2 regions of the Janthinobacterium sp. SUN206 genome follow, and region 1 is predicted to be linked to the other one. Evidence: riboswitches for the same ligand, from Rfam matches in the RefSeq annotation. Region 1 holds a riboswitch; the other holds the start of a gene.
The links. A riboswitch is a leader RNA that binds a small molecule or an ion and turns the genes downstream of it on or off. The one in region 1 is predicted to bind thiamine pyrophosphate.
Positions count from the first base shown of each region.

Region 2: linked by a shared signal. The riboswitch ahead of thiC (phosphomethylpyrimidine synthase ThiC) and the one ahead of O3300_RS08445 (TonB-dependent siderophore receptor) in region 1 are both predicted to bind thiamine pyrophosphate.

Region 1 covers NZ_JAPWIB010000001.1:1,869,325-1,877,096, reverse strand. The annotation lists gene O3300_RS08445 (TonB-dependent siderophore receptor) at 1-1,971, opposite strand, end outside; TPP riboswitch at 2,059-2,156, opposite strand; gene O3300_RS08440 (iron-containing alcohol dehydrogenase) at 2,236-3,393, opposite strand; gene O3300_RS08435 (hypothetical protein) at 3,536-3,841, shown strand; gene O3300_RS08430 (Imm26 family immunity protein) at 3,967-4,446, shown strand; gene O3300_RS08425 (sensor histidine kinase) at 4,485-5,843, opposite strand; gene ompR (two-component system response regulator OmpR) at 5,857-6,558, opposite strand; gene O3300_RS08415 (hypothetical protein) at 6,823-7,212, shown strand; gene O3300_RS08410 (flagellar assembly protein A) at 7,372-7,772, shown strand, end outside.
Region 2 covers NZ_JAPWIB010000006.1:115,394-123,165, forward strand. The annotation lists gene O3300_RS26485 (bifunctional diguanylate cyclase/phosphodiesterase) at 1-73, opposite strand, end outside; gene O3300_RS26490 (Crp/Fnr family transcriptional regulator) at 311-1,051, shown strand; gene O3300_RS26495 (ATP-binding protein) at 1,101-3,005, shown strand; gene O3300_RS26500 (response regulator) at 3,034-3,840, shown strand; gene O3300_RS26505 (hypothetical protein) at 3,879-4,133, shown strand; TPP riboswitch at 4,242-4,357, shown strand; gene thiC (phosphomethylpyrimidine synthase ThiC) at 4,437-6,350, shown strand; gene thiS (sulfur carrier protein ThiS) at 6,371-6,574, shown strand; gene O3300_RS26520 (thiazole synthase) at 6,600-7,394, shown strand; gene O3300_RS26525 (hydroxymethylpyrimidine/phosphomethylpyrimidine kinase) at 7,394-7,772, shown strand, end outside.

The DNA.
Region 1 (7,772 bases):
CACGTTGTATGACGGCACGAAGGTCGTGTTGCTGTACTCAAACGCTTTCTTGCCCGCATACTCCCAGCTGCCATTCACGCTCAAGCCCGCCACCTGTTGCACGGCGTAATCCGCATGCACGGCCGCCTTGAAGGCCGGCACGTTGGGCACGCGCTTGCCGTCGAGGTCGGCATTGCCCGTGCCTGACTGCTGGCTGTTCAGGGCCGTCACGGACGCGCCCAGGCTCAGGCTGGACGATGCCTTGCCCTGGGCCGACAATTCCAGCCCCCGGTGCTGGGCCTGGCCTTCGCGCACGAAGTTATAGGCGGTGTTGTCGACGTACTGGTTGAATTCCAGGCCCTTGCGGATCTGGAACAGGCTGGCCGCCAGCATGAAGTCCGGCGTCACATCCATCTTCACACCCAGTTCGACCTGCTTCGAGCGGCTGGGCGACAATTCCACGTTGGCATTGAGCGCCTTGCGGTCGGCCGTGCCGCCATGTTCCATGCCTTGCGAATAGGCCGCATACACGGAGAGATTGTCGAGCGGGGTGTAGACGAGCGAGACGTTGGGCAGCAGGAAATCGTGCTTGGCGCGGATTTCCGTATCGGCCTTGAGTACATACTGGTAGCCGTCGACATTGATATGGCGCAAGCCGCCATGCAGCTTCCAGTTCGGCGCCAGGCTGACGATGTCCTGCACGAAGACGGAGTTTTCCGTGTCCTTGCGCACCAGGCGTACGGGGCCTTGCACGCCCGTCGACATGTCGACGATCTGCGGGCGGTAGATGTTGCTCACGCCGGCCCAGTCGTACACGTACAGGCCGGCGCGGTCCTTGCGGCGGAAGGTCGAGACGCCGGCCGTGAATTCATGGCGCAGGGAACCGGTGGCGAACTTGCCCTGGATCATGGCTTGCGCGCTCAGCGGTTTTTTCGTCTCGCCCAGGCTGCGGTAGTCATACACGTCGAAGTCGCCATTGCCGCAGAAGCCGGGGTACAGGTCTTGCGCGCTGCAGCCATACGGGAAGGCCGTGTAGTCGTCGCGCTTGAACGAGTGCTGGTTGGCCGACAGGGTGGCATGCCAGTCGTCATTGAACGCGTACTGGAAGCGCAGGCCGAGATTGCTGGTGACGGTTTCCACGGGGCGCGTCCACGGCTGCAGGTTGAGCATGGCGTCGGCGCTGATGCCGGTCGGCAAGGTTTTATTGTTCAGCAGCTGGAAGCCGGGCGCCGTGGCCTGCGCCTTGTCCTGGTAGTCGGCATCGATTTGCAGCAGGGCTTGCGGCGAAATCTGCCAGTCGAAGGCGCCGGAAATGAACTTGCGGTTGCCGTCCGCGCCCTTGATGTAGGAGCGCAGGCGCTCGGCGGCCACGTTGACGCGGTAGCCGAAGCGCGTGTCTTCCAGGCGGCCGCCCAGGTCGATGGCGCCGTATACGGTGCCGCGCTCGCGCGTTTCCACGGTGACCGTGCGCAGCGGGGCGGCGGTGGGGCGCTTGACGATGAAGTCGATCACGCCGCCCGGCGCGGCCACGCCTGCCTGCAAGCCGGCCAGGCCCTTCAGCACTTCGATGCGTTCCTTGTTTTCCAGCGGGATTTGCGTGTCGCCAGGAATGGCCACGCCATCCTTGCGGTAGCTGGAATTGTTATCGAGCTTGAAGCCGCGGATGGAAAACTGTTCCGCATAGCCGACGGCGTTGTAGGCATCGTTGATGCTGGTGTCGAGCTTGACGGCATCGCTGAGATTGCGGATCTGCAAGTCCTGCATGTCTTTTTGCGAAATGACGGTGACGGATGCCGGCGTCTGCAGCAGCGGCGCGTCACTGAAGCCGCCCACGGAGGCGCGCTTGGCGGCCGGCGCCTTGCTGGCCGTGACGACGACTTCGGCCATGCTTTGCGCCTGCGGGTCGGCTGCGTCGGAAGCCAGGGCGGGCGCGGCAAACGCGTGCAGGATGGCCAGGGTCAATACAGAAACAGATAAATTCGGTGTGGACATAGATTGCTCGTGGTTCAAGCCGTCTCTGTAAAAAGAGCACGGCAGGCTGCTTGTTCGGCTGGCGCCAACGCAGGAGCTATCAAAGGAGGGAGGTACTTTGCGCTTTCCTTCGCTGGCATTATCCAGATCAGGTACGAAGGGTATCTCTCACCCGGATTACTGCTCCAGGACCCCTAGCGAAATGACAGCTTAGCATGAACCACGGCCAGCTGTCCCACCCGGCTGACCGTTTTACAACAGTGTGGCTGGAATTTGTAAACTGAGCTACAGACTGAGTTCCAGCACCTTGCGGCTGACGGCGGGCGTCACTTCGCGCTGTTCGCCCAGGGCCGTCATGCCGTGCGCTTCCAGGGCGGACACGACGGCGTCCACGCTGGCGTGGTTGAGGCCGTAGTCGGCCAGGCGCGTCTTGACGCCCATGTGGCGGAAGAAGAATTCCGTGCGCGCGATGGCGGCTTCGATGCGGCCATCCTCGTCGCCGCCGTCCAGGCCCCACACGCGGGCCGCGTATTGCAGCAGCTTGGCGCGCTTGGCTTGTTTGCGCACGCGCAACATGCTGGGCAGGATGATGGCCAGGGTTTGCGCATGGTCGAGCTCGTACAAGGCCGTCAATTCGTGGCCGATGGCGTGCGTGGACCAGTCCTGCGGCACGCCCACGCCGATCAGGCCGTTCAAGGCCAGGGTGGCGCTCCACATCACGTTGGCACGCACGTCGTAGTCGTCCGGGTGCGACAGGGCTTTCGGGCCTTCTTCGATCAGCGTCAATAAAATGCCTTCGGCGAAGCGGTCTTGCACGGACGCGTTCACAGGGTAGGTCAAATACTGTTCCATCACATGCGCAAACGCATCGACGACGCCATTGCCCACCTGGCGCAGCGGCAAGGTGAACGTCTTCGACGGGTCCAGCACGGAGAATTTAGGATATACCTTGCGGCTCATGAACGAGCGCTTTTCTTGCGTGGCCTTGCGCGTGATCACGGCCGAGCCATTCATTTCGGAACCCGTGGCCGGCAAGGTCAATACGGTGCCGAAGGGCAGGGCGGCTTCGACGATCTTGCCCCCTTTGGCCAGGATGTCCCAGGCCACGCCTTCGTGCAGGGCGGCCGCGGCGATGAACTTGGTGCCATCGACCACGGAACCGCCGCCGACGGCCAGCAGGAAATCGATGCGCTCGCTTTTCACCATGGCCACGGCCTGCATCAGGGTTTCATAGCTGGGATTGGGTTCGATGCCGGCAAATTCCAGCACCGTATGGCCGGCCAGCGCCGCCTTGACTTCATCGTAGACGCCGTTCTGCTTGATGCTGCCGCCGCCATACGTCATGAGCACTCTGGCCTGGGGCGGGATCAGCGCCGTGATGGCGGCGATCTGGCCCTGGCCGAAAAGGATTTGCGTCGGATTGTAAAAGTCGAAATTGAACATGGGGCTCCTGCCGCTGAGGTTTAGGCTGTTGCTGATCCATGATTATGGCCGAATGGGTGGAAACGTGCCGTGGACGCTTGAGCTTTTCGTCCGCGCGGTGGAGAATGCAGCCGATGTCACCACCACGCGAAAAGGAATGCGCATGACCACCGTCCCACTGGAAGAATCCGGCTTGCCGGCCACCGCGCTCGACATGCACCGCGCCATCGGCGCCACCATCGCCGCACTGCAGGCGCTGGACTTGAACAGCCAGCGTTTCGAGGCGTGCACGGACCCGGAACTGCGCCGCGTGCTCGCGCACGCGGGCGACACCAGCCGCAAGGAAGCGGCCATGCTGCTCGAATGGATGCGCCGCCGCGACGCGCGCCTGGACACGGCCATGAAGGAAGCGCTGTTCAAGGCGGGGCCGATTGTTGCCCAGTATCACTATGACGAGAAAATATTGTAACTATTGGTTTGTTGCTGTGGCGTACCATGCGCCACTTTCGCATCGCTTCGCGTAGACTGTGCCCCTAATTAAATTTAACGTCGGATAGCAGCGGCTGTCCGGTGTATTTCAGGGGGCTTCAAGAAATGAGATCATTACCATACCGAGAAGGCAGCTGGTTTGCCGTGCCCTTGCCGGGCGGCGGCTATGCCGTCGGCGTGGTGGCGCGCAGGGCGCCTGCCGGGCGCATCATGCTGGCGTATATGTTCGGGCCGAAGCGCGACAGCTTGCCCACGCTGGAAGAGCTGGAAGGCTTGCGCCCGGAACAGGCCGTGCGCCGCCTGCGCACGGGCGACATGGCCCTGCTCAACGAGCGCTGGCCCCTGCTGGGCGACAGCCGCCACTGGGAGCGCGACGCCTGGCCCATGCCGGCCTTTATCCGCCGCAATGAATCCTTGCAGCGCGCCTGGCGCGCCAGCTATGCGGATGCCGACCCTGCCAAGCTGAACCGCGAGGAATCGATTCCCTTCGATACGCCGGGCATGGAAAGCGATTCCCTGTACGGCTATGGGGCGACGGAATTGTTGATGAATAAATTGCTGGCGCAGGAACAGGCGTCCGCCTGAGCGGCAGGGAACGGCACAGCTGTACCGTTCCCGTTCGGTTATGCCGCTGGCAAGCTGATCTGAAACGCGAGGCCGCCGCCTTCGCGGTTGCGCACTTGCAATTCGGCGCCATGGCGCAGCAGTACGCGGTCGACGATGGCCAGACCTAAGCCTGCGCCATTGGCCTGACCACGCGCCGTGTCGAGGCGGGTGAACGGCTTCATCAGCTGCTCGATCTTTTCCGCCGGCACGCCCGTGCCGTGGTCCTGCACCTCGATGATCACCTTTTTCGCGCCGTGGCTGGTGCGCACCTGGCAGGCGATGTCGATTTCCGTCACGTCGCTGTCCGGCGTCTTGCCATAGCGGCGCGCATTCTCGATCAGGTTGTTCAGCACGCGGCGCAGGTCCGTGGGATTGCCCATCGCATGCGCGCCGTCGGCGATGCTGGCGTTGATCTTCACATCCGGCAGGCGCATCGCTTCGCGCGTCATGTCGTTGAGCAAACCGCTGAGGTCGACGTCGGTAAAGCTCGACGCCTCCGTCGGCCTGGCATAGTCGAGGAACTGGCCGATGATGGCGTCCATTTGCCCGATATCGGACTGGATGCCTTCGCGCGCCTCGTCCGACAGGTTCGCCATTTCCACTTCCAGCTGCATGCGCGCCAGCGGCGTGCGCAAGTCGTGCGAAATGCCCGCCAGGATCACGGCGCGGTCCGATTCCACCTGTTTCAGGTCGTCGACCATCTGGTTGAAGCTGCGGTTCGCCTCGATGATTTCGATCGGCCCCTTTTCCGGCAGCGGCGCCGGCTGCTTGCCCTTGGCGATGTCGCGCGCGGCCGCCGTCAAGCGCGACAGCGGCAGATTGATCAGGCTGGAAATGATGGCCGCGCCCAGCAGGGACAGCAGGGACACGAGGCTGGCCCAGCCCAGCCACTGGAAGCCCGTCAGGCCGCGCAGGCGCTCGCGGTCCAGCATCAGCCAGTACTCGTCGTCGTCGATCTTGAAGCTGACCCAGAAGCCGGCCACGCCGTTGACGCGCGCGGAAAAGCGCGTGTCCTTGCCCAGCTTGGCCTTCACCAGCGCCTCGATGTCGGGCATCAGGTAATTGTCGGGCGGCGGCTCGATGCGGTCGTCTTCTTCCAGCGAGAAGATGCGGATGCCTTCATTGCTGACGAGGTCGAACAGCAGCTCGCGCCGCAGTTCGGGCGCCGAGTGCGTCAAGGCCGCATGCGTGATGGTGACGACGGAAATGATCTGGGCGGAAATCTGCTGCGCCTGCGGCTCGCGCTGGATGAAGGAGATCATGCTGAACCACGCGATCATGCTGACCGTGGTCAAGGTGCCGAGCAGCAAAAAGGTGCGCCAGAACAAGCCGCTTTTCAGCCGCGCCAGGCTGATATCGGGAAAAAGCTTCATCATGCCTCGCCAGCGATCAGCGCGGCTGTCCGTCCGGGATGAAGACGTAGCCGAGGCCCCACACGGTCTGGATGAACAGCGGGCTCGACGGATCTGGCTCGATCAGCTTGCGCAGGCGCGAGATTTGCACGTCCAGGCTGCGGTCGAACACTTCGTATTCGCGGCCGCGCGCCAGTTCCATCAGTTTTTCGCGCGACAGGGGCTGGCGCGCATGGCGGGCAAACACTTTCAGCACGGAAAACTCGCCCGTGGTCAGGGGCACCGTTTCGCCATTCTTTTTCAGGGTACGCGTGCCCAGGTCCAGCACGAAGTCGCCGAATTCGAAGGTTTGCGGCGTTTCCGACGGCGCGCCCGGGATTTCATCGGGACCCTTGCGGCGCAGCACGGCGCCGATGCGGGCCACCAGCTCGCGCGGATTGAACGGTTTCGGCAGGTAATCGTCGGCACCCATTTCCAGGCCCACGATGCGGTCCACGTCTTCGCCCTTGGCCGTCAGCATGATGATCGGCGTCTGGTCGCCCGCGCCGCGCAGGCGGCGGCAGATCGACAGGCCGTCTTCGCCCGGCAGCATCAGGTCGAGCACCAGCAGGTCGTAGCGTTCGCGCAGCCACAGCTTGTTCATGGCCGTCGCGCTCTCTGCCGTAAAGACATTGAAACCCTGTTCGGTCAGGTAGCGGCGCAGCAGGTCGCGCAGGCGCACATCGTCATCGACCACCATGATTTTTGCCTGGTGGCCGTGGATCGATTGCGTTGGTGTGTTGCTGCCGGAAGTGGAGGTTGTGGTCATTTAGGGTGTCGTGTTATCTTATATTAGTTGCTATAGTAACGCCTCGCGCGGCGTCGGCAAGGGGCTGTGGCGACCCATTACAAAGTGTTACAAACTTTACCCAATTACTCTTACTGCACCGTGTAAAGCATCATACACTGGGGCCACAGTGGAAATCAGCTTTAAGTTTATACGGCATCGCGGAAGAGGAACTCAATGAATATCTTTACTAAAAAAATTCACGCCGCTCCCAGCGCAGCTATTGCCGCACGTACAACTGTGCTGTCCGCATTTGCCGTTTGCTCCGTGTTTGCCGCCAGCCTGGCGTCAGCGCAAAACCAGCCGCCGCCACGCCGTGACGACCAGCAGCAAATGCAGGCTCAGCGGTATGAACAGGTACAGCGCACCAGCAGCAATGATACGCGACTGCGCGAACAGCGTGACGCACGCAGTTTCGACACGCGCGCCGAAGAGCAGCGCCGCGCCAACGAAGGCGCCGACGCTTCGCGCCGCACGGGCCGCATGACGCCCGACGAACGGCGCGACCTGCGCCGCCAGATCAACGAAGTGGGCCAGGATATCTATTCCAACCCGCCGCGCCGCTAGGCAGCCATCCCCCCTCCGACAGGGCCATCTCGCAAGACATGGCCCTGTTTGCATCTGGTCGCATGCATTGTTGCTCAGTCAGGCACACGGCCCCGCCCCGTGATATTGTTCTAGTGCACGGAGGCAATTCTTTGAAATGGCTGCTGGGGGAGGCAAGGCGTGAGCGACGACGACACACCCGTTCCGGATGCGGTCCCCGCAGGCGGCTTGCCGCACGGCCTGGTCCAGCGCGACGAGGGCGTGTTCCTGGACCTGTCGCTGGCGCCGGCGCAGCTGCGCGCCGCCGTCGACCAGCTGTTCCAGTCGGGGCAGTTGCTGGCGGGTCTCGATTACGGTTTGTTCCTGCTGACCCTGTTCCATGCCCCCGCACCCCGCGCCGCGCCCAAGGGCGACGCCTTGCTGCGCATCGCCGTGCGCGTGGCGCCATTCCCGCCCCAGCGCCGCGCCCTGTATAAACAGGTCAAGATCCGGGGCGACAGCGCCGAGTTTTATTTTGAAACCTTGCCTGCCGACGCGGATGGCCAGGCGCCGGCGCGCCGCGAGTTTGACGAGCTGGTGGC
Region 2 (7,772 bases), on a different contig from region 1:
ACAGTCCGAACGCCAGGGTGAGCAGGGCCGAAGTGGAAACGGAAATGGAGATGCGCTTGAAGAATGATTGCATGGTGACGTCCCGTGGCAGCGCCGGTGCCGATCCATGATCAGGCAGGCCGGGCAGTGACTGACTGTAGGGCGGGCGGCGAAATACCGTCCGTTCGCTACCGAACGGACGGCCATGCCGGCAAGAAATATAGTCGGGGCACCGTGCCAGCGCTGTGTTACGCTGCACCACATGGCGGCCCTCGTTCGGACGCCTTTCATCGATCCCCTAGCTGACGACTGGAAACCAGGAAACCTGCCCATGTCGAGTCCGCATGCCCAGCTGCACAACCCGAATCAAAACCATTTGCTTGCCGCCATGCTCGACGCCGATTTCGCGCGCCTGGCCCCGTACCTGGAGCAAGTGTCGATGCTGCTCGGCGACGTGATCTACGATTCGGGCGACAAGCTGCAGCATGTGTATTTCCCCACCACGGCCATCGTTTCCATTCATTACCTGCTGGAAAATGGCGGTTCGTCGGAAATTGCCGGTGTCGGCAATGAAGGCGTCGTGGGCGTGTCGCTGTTTATGGGCGGCAACTCGACACCGAGCCGCGCCGTCGTGCAGACGGGCGGCGTCGGCTACCGGCTGAAGGCCCATTTGCTGATGGAAGAGTTCGACCGCGCGGGGCCCGTCATGCGCTTGCTGCTGCGCTATACGCAGGCGCTGATCACGCAAATGTCGCAGACGGCCGTGTGCAACCGCCACCATACGGTGGAGCAGCAGCTGTGCCGCTGGCTGCTGCTGACCATGGACCGCTTGCCGAACCGCGAGCTGACCATGACGCAGGAGTTGATCGCCAACATGCTGGGCGTGCGCCGCGAAGGCGTGACGGAAGCGGCCGGGCGCCTGCAGCAGCACGGCTTCATCAGCTACCGGCGCGGCCATATTTCCGTGCTGGACCGCGCCGGCCTCGAAGGCCATGTGTGCGAATGCTATGGCGTGGTCAAAAAGGAATTTGCGCGCCTGCTGTCGGACGTGCGCCAGCGCCAGTCTTCCTGAAGACCGCACTGCCTCGTATTCTTATCGTTGTCATAGCCCGGGCTACCTCATGCAATCTGTCGAAAACATTCCCCCGCGCGCACCGTCGCGCTGGCCCATGGCGCTGGCGTTTTCCTTCAGCGCCGTCGCGCTGCTGGCCGTCGGCGTGCTGGCCTGGCGCGCGCCGTTCGAGACGGCTTGCGTCATCGACGCGCTGGTCTTCTTGCTGCTGATGCTGCTCGTGGCGCTGTACCGGCGCACGGTGGCGGCCAGCCTGCCGCGCCAACTGCTCAAGGCGGGCGCCTTGCAGGATGCGATCTTCAACAGCGCCAATTTCTCGTGCATCGCCACCGATGCGCAGGGCGTGATCCAGATTTTCAATGTGGGCGCCGAACGCATGCTCGGTTATGCGGCGAGCGACGTGGTGGACAAGCTGACGCCGGCTGGCATTTCCGATGCGCAAGAAATCGTCGCGCGCGCGGCCGCCCTCAGCGCCGAACTCGACACCGTCATCACGCCCGGCGTGGAAGCGCTCGTCTTCAAGGCCACGCGCGGCATCGAAGACATCTATGAACTGACCTACATCCGCAACGATGGCAGCCGCTTCCCCGCCATCGTTTCCGTGACGGCCTTGCGCGATGCGCAGAGCAAGGTCATCGGCTACTTGCTGATCGGCACCGACAATACGGCACGCAAGCAGGTCGAGGCGGAACAGGCGCTGCTGGACCAGCGCCTGCGCGAACAGCAGGCGTACACGCGCTCGCTCGTCGAAACCAACAATGCCGAGCTGAAGAAGGCGCGCCTGGTGGCGGAAAAGGCCAACCGCGCCAAGTCCGAATTCCTGTCGAGCATGAGCCACGAATTGCGCACGCCCCTGAATGCCGTGCTGGGCTTTGCGCAGCTGATGGCGTCCGACGTGCCGCCGCCCACCGTGCCGCAGCAGCGCTCGATCGAACAGATCCTCAAGGGAGGCTGGTATCTCTTGCGCTTGATCAATGAAATCCTCGACCTGGCCATGATCGAATCGGGCAAGGTGACGTTGTCGCAGGAAGCGATGTCGCTGCTCGACGTGCTGCAGGATTGCCAGGCGATGATCGCGCCGCAGGCGGAAAAGCGCGGCATCAGCCTGCATTTCCCCCGCTGCGGCGAAGCCTACTTCGTGCATGCGGACCGCACGCGCGTGAAACAGGTGATGATTAACCTGTTGTCGAACGCCATCAAATACAACCAGGGCGGCGGTTCCGTCACCGTCGACTGCAGCCAGCGCGGCGCCAAGGTGCGCGTCAGCGTGCGCGACAGCGGCGCCGGCCTCGATGCGGGGCAGGTGGCGCAGCTGTTCCAGCCTTTCAACCGCCTGGGACAGGAAAACAGCACGGAAGAGGGCACGGGCATCGGCCTCGTCGTCACCAAGCAGCTGGTCGAGCTGATGGGCGGCGCCATCGGCGTCGACAGCACGGTGGGCGTGGGCACCACCTTCTGGTTCGAGCTGGCCGCCAGCAGCGCGCCGGCACTGATGCTGGGCGACGGCGATGCGCTGCCGCAGGCGCAGGAAGCGCAGGAAAGCCAGCGCACCTTGCTGTACGTGGAAGACAATCCCGCGAACCTGGCGCTGGTCGAGCAATTGATCGCCCGCCGCAGCGACTTGAAGCTGCTGACGGCCATCGATGCGCACCTGGGCATCGACCTGGCGCGCACGTATCAGCCGGACGTGATCTTGATGGATATCAACCTGCCCGGCATCAGCGGCTATGGCGCCCTGCATATCCTGCACGACGATCCGCTCACGAAACATATTCCCGTGATGGCCCTGTCGGCCAACGCTGTGCCGCGCGACATCGAAAAGGGCCTGGAAGCGGGCTTCTTCCGCTACCTGACCAAGCCGATCAAGGTCGTCGAATTCATGGATGCGCTCGACGTGGCCCTGCATTATGCGGCCGCGCACGGCCTGGCCGACGACACTCATGCAGTACGCTAATTCAGCATTTATTTTTAGGAATACCGCCATGCTTCAAGCCACCGAGATCCTGAACGCCAGCATCCTCATCGTCGATGACCAGGAGGCCAACGTCATGCTGCTGGAACAGGTGCTGCGCAATGCCGGCTATACGCGCATCACCTCCACCATGGACCCGCAAGCCGTGCGCGCGCTGCACCAGCAGCACCGCTACGACCTGATCCTGCTCGACTTGCAGATGCCGGAAATGGATGGTTTCGAGGTCATGGAAGGCTTGCGCGACCTCGAGGCGGGCAGCTATCTGCCCGTGCTGGTCATCACGGCCCAGCCGGGCCACAAGCTGCGCGCGCTGCAGGCGGGCGCCAAGGATTTCGTCAGCAAGCCCTTCGACCTGGTGGAAGTCAAGACGCGCATCCACAACATGCTGGAAGTGCGATTGCTGTACCAGAAGCTGGCCGAATACAACAAGTCGCTGGAACAGATGGTGGAAGTGCGCACGGCGGAGTTGCGCGAAAGCGAAGCGCGCTTCCAGCGTTTCACGGAACTGTCGTCCGACTGGTACTGGGAACAGGATGCGCAGGGCAACCTGACGCGCTTTTCCGGCCCCGTGGCTGAAATGCTGGGCATCGGCAGCGAGGAAGAGCCGCAGCGCTGGAACGCGGCCGAGCGTGCCTTGCTCGACGCCAAGATTGCCGCACGGGAACCGTTTCTCGACTTTATCTACAGCCGCGCCAACCTCGACGGCAGCACGCAATACCTGCAGGTCAGCGGCGAACCGATGTTCGACACGGGCAGCCGCTTCATCGGCTACCGCGGCATCGGCCTCGATGTCACGGAGCGCCATCGCAGTGCCTGATTTATACTGGGCGCCATCGATACAGACCAGGAAAAATCATGACCGACAAATCTCCCTCCTACTGGTTCCCCGCCAAGACCTATGGCTGGGGCTGGGGCCTGCCCATCACCTGGCAGGGCTGGCTGGTGTTCCTGGCCGCGCTGGCGCTGTTCGCCTGCGGCGCCTTCCTGTTCCCCCCGCAAACCATGCTGGTCGGCTACATCGTCTATGAAGTGGCCATCGTTGCCGTGCTCATTTTCATCTGCCAGCTGAAGGGCGAACCGACCAGCTGGCGCTGGGGCAAGAAGAAATAAGCGCGCTGCCGTCTGTTGCAATGCAGCAGATGCGCAAAGACGACACCTGCAAGAAATCATCTGGTCACGCGGCGTGAACCGCGTATAATTGGCTCGCTGCCGCAAGGCGGCAAACGCTAGGGGTCCTGCCTTTCGCTGTGGAAACACGGTGCAAGCGCGGGTGAGAAATACCCTCCGAACCTGATCTGGATAATGCCAGCGAAGGGAAGCTTTAGGATGACTGCACCCCGCTTTTCCGCGTGCGCAATTCCGAACCTCCTTAGCTGGCTCCAGGCTTAAAAATAGTCTAGCCAAGGAGCCAAAATGAACGCCAACCCGAAATTCCTCTCCGCCACCGCCACGGTCGACGAAGCCGCCATCGCGCCGCTGCCCAATTCGCGCAAGATTTACGTGCAAGGCAGCCGCCCCGACATCCGCGTGCCCATGCGCGAGATCAGCCAGTCCGACACGGAAGCGTCGTTCGGCGGCGAAAAGAATCCGCCGATCTACGTCTACGACACGTCCGGCCCGTACACGGACCCGGACGTGAACATTGACATCCGCTCCGGCCTCGATACGCCGCGCCTGCCATGGATCATGGAGCGTGCCGACACGGAAGAATTGCCTGGCCCCACCTCCGACTACGGCATCGCCCGCCTGGCGGACCCGAAGCTCGCCGAGCTGCGTTTCAATTTGCACCGCAAGCCGCGCCGCGCCATCGCCGGCAAGAACGTGACGCAGATGCATTACGCGCGCCAAGGCATCATCACGCCGGAAATGGAATTCGTTGCCATCCGCGAAAACATGCGCCGCCAGGAGTATTTGCGCGAACTCAAGGCTTCCGGCCCCATGGGCGAGCGCCTGGCCGACCTGATGGGCCGCCAGCATCCGGGCCAGTCCTTCGGCGCCAGCATCCCGGTCGAAATCACGCCGGAATTCGTGCGCGAGGAAATCGCCCGCGGCCGCGCCATCATTCCCGCCAACATCAACCACCCGGAAGTGGAACCGATGATTATCGGCCGCAATTTCCTGGTGAAAATCAATGCGAATATCGGCAATTCCGCCGTGACGTCTTCCATCGGCGAGGAAGTGGAAAAGATGACCTGGGCCATCCGCTGGGGCGGCGACAATGTGATGGACCTGTCCACAGGTAAACATATCCACGAGACGCGCGAATGGATCGTGCGCAACAGTCCCGTGCCCATCGGCACCGTGCCCATCTACCAGGCGCTGGAAAAGGTCAACGGCAAGGCGGAAGATCTGACTTGGGAAATCTTCCGCGACACCCTGATCGAGCAGGCCGAGCAGGGCGTCGATTATTTCACCATCCACGCGGGCGTGCTGCTGCGCTATGTGCCGATGACAGCCAAGCGCCTGACGGGCATCGTTTCGCGCGGCGGCTCCATCATGGCGAAATGGTGTCTGGCGCACCACCAGGAATCGTTCCTCTACACGCATTTCGAAGAGATTTGCGAAATCATGAAGGCGTATGACGTGTCGTTCTCGCTGGGCGACGGCTTGCGCCCCGGTTCCATCTACGACGCCAACGACGAGGCGCAGCTGGGCGAATTGAAAACCCTGGGCGAGCTGACGCAAGTTGCCTGGAAGCACGACGTGCAAGTGATGATCGAAGGTCCGGGCCACGTGCCCATGCAATTGATCAAGGAAAACATGGACTTGCAGCTGGAACAGTGCGGCGAGGCGCCGTTCTACACCTTGGGGCCGCTGACGACGGATATCGCGCCCGGCTACGACCACATCACCTCGGGCATCGGCGCGGCCATGATCGGCTGGTATGGCACGGCCATGCTGTGCTACGTGACGCCGAAGGAACACCTGGGCCTGCCCAACAAGGCGGACGTCAAGGACGGCATCATCACGTACAAGATCGCGGCGCACGCGGCCGACCTGGCGAAAGGCCATCCGGGCGCGCAAATCCGCGACAACGCGCTGTCGAAAGCCCGCTTCGAATTCCGCTGGGACGACCAGTTCAACATCGGCCTGGACCCGGACAAGGCGCGCGAATTCCACGATGAAACCTTGCCCAAGGATTCGGCCAAGGTGGCGCATTTCTGCTCCATGTGCGGCCCGCATTTCTGCTCGATGAAGATCACGCAGGAAGTGCGCGAATACGCGGCCGGCATGGGCATCGCGGAAGACAAGGCGCTGCAGCAGGGGATGGAGGTGAAAGCCATCGAATTCATCAAGAACGGCGCCGAGCTGTACCGCAAGGTCTGAAGGAGGGCGTGATGACTGCATTGATCGACATCACGCTCAACGGCGCGCCGCACCAGGTGCCGCCGGGGCAAACCCTGGACCAATTGATCGCCGCGCTGTCGCTGGAAAACCAGGCGCTGGCGCTGGCCGTCAACCGCAGCGTCGTGCCGCGCAAGGCGTGGCACGACCGGGTCCTGGAAACGCAGGACCAGGTGGAAATCGTACGCGCGATTGGCGGCGGTTAAGTTGAGAATAGACAAGGAAACGCACATGAATACCGCAACAAACAACGACCTGCTGACCATCGCGGGAAAACAGTACCAGTCGCGCCTGCTGGTGGGCAGTGGCAAGTACAAGGATTTGCCGCAGACGCGCGAAGCGACGGACGCGGCGGAAGCGCAGATCATCACGGTGGCGATCCGCAGGGTGAATATCGGGCAAGATCCGAACGCGCCCAGCCTGCTCGATTTCGTGCCGCCCGACCAGTACACGATTTTGCCGAACACGGCCGGCTGCTACAACGCCAAGGATGCCGTGTACACCCTGCAACTGGCGCGCGAACTCCTGGGCGGGCGCAATCTGGTGAAACTGGAAGTGCTGGGCGATGAAAAGACGCTGTTTCCGCACATGCCGGAAACCCTGGTCGCGGCCGAAGCGCTGGTCAAGGATGGCTTCGACGTGATGGTCTACTGCAGCGACGATCCCATCCAGGCGAAGATTCTGGAAGACATCGGCTGCGTGGCCGTCATGCCGCTCGCGTCACTGATCGGTTCGGGCATGGGCATCCTGAATCCGTGGAATTTGTCCTTGATCATCGACCAGGCGAAAGTGCCCGTGCTCGTCGATGCGGGCGTGGGTACGGCGTCGGACGCGGCCATCGCCATGGAACTGGGTTGCGATGGCGTGCTGATGAATACAGCGATTGCCGGCGCGCGTGACCCCGTGCGCATGGCGCATGCGATGAAGCTGGCTGTGCGGGCCGGGCGCGAAGCTTTTCTGGCGGGCCGCATGCCGCGCAAGTTCGCCGCCTCGCCTTCGTCGCCGATGGCGGGCCGGCTGGCGTGATGGAGCGACGGCGTCCCACCGTGCTCGTGTTTGCCGGCGCCGACCCATCGGGCGGCGCCGGCATCGCCGCCGATATTCTAGCGATTGCGGCGCAGGGCGCGCATGCCTTGCCCGTCATCACGGCGCTGACGGTGCAGGACAACGACCGCGTGTTTGCTGTCGAGCCTGTGGCGCCGGAATTGCTGCGCCGACAGGCGCAGGCGCTGATCGACAAGATCGCCATCGATGTCGTGAAGGTCGGCATTCCCGGCAGCGCGGCGAATGCGGCCGTCATTGCGCAACTGATCGCCCAATTGCGGCTGGTCCGCCCAAGCTTGCCCGTCGTGCTCGATCCCGTGCTGGCCAGCGGCCATGGCGACGTGCTCAGCCGGGACGACG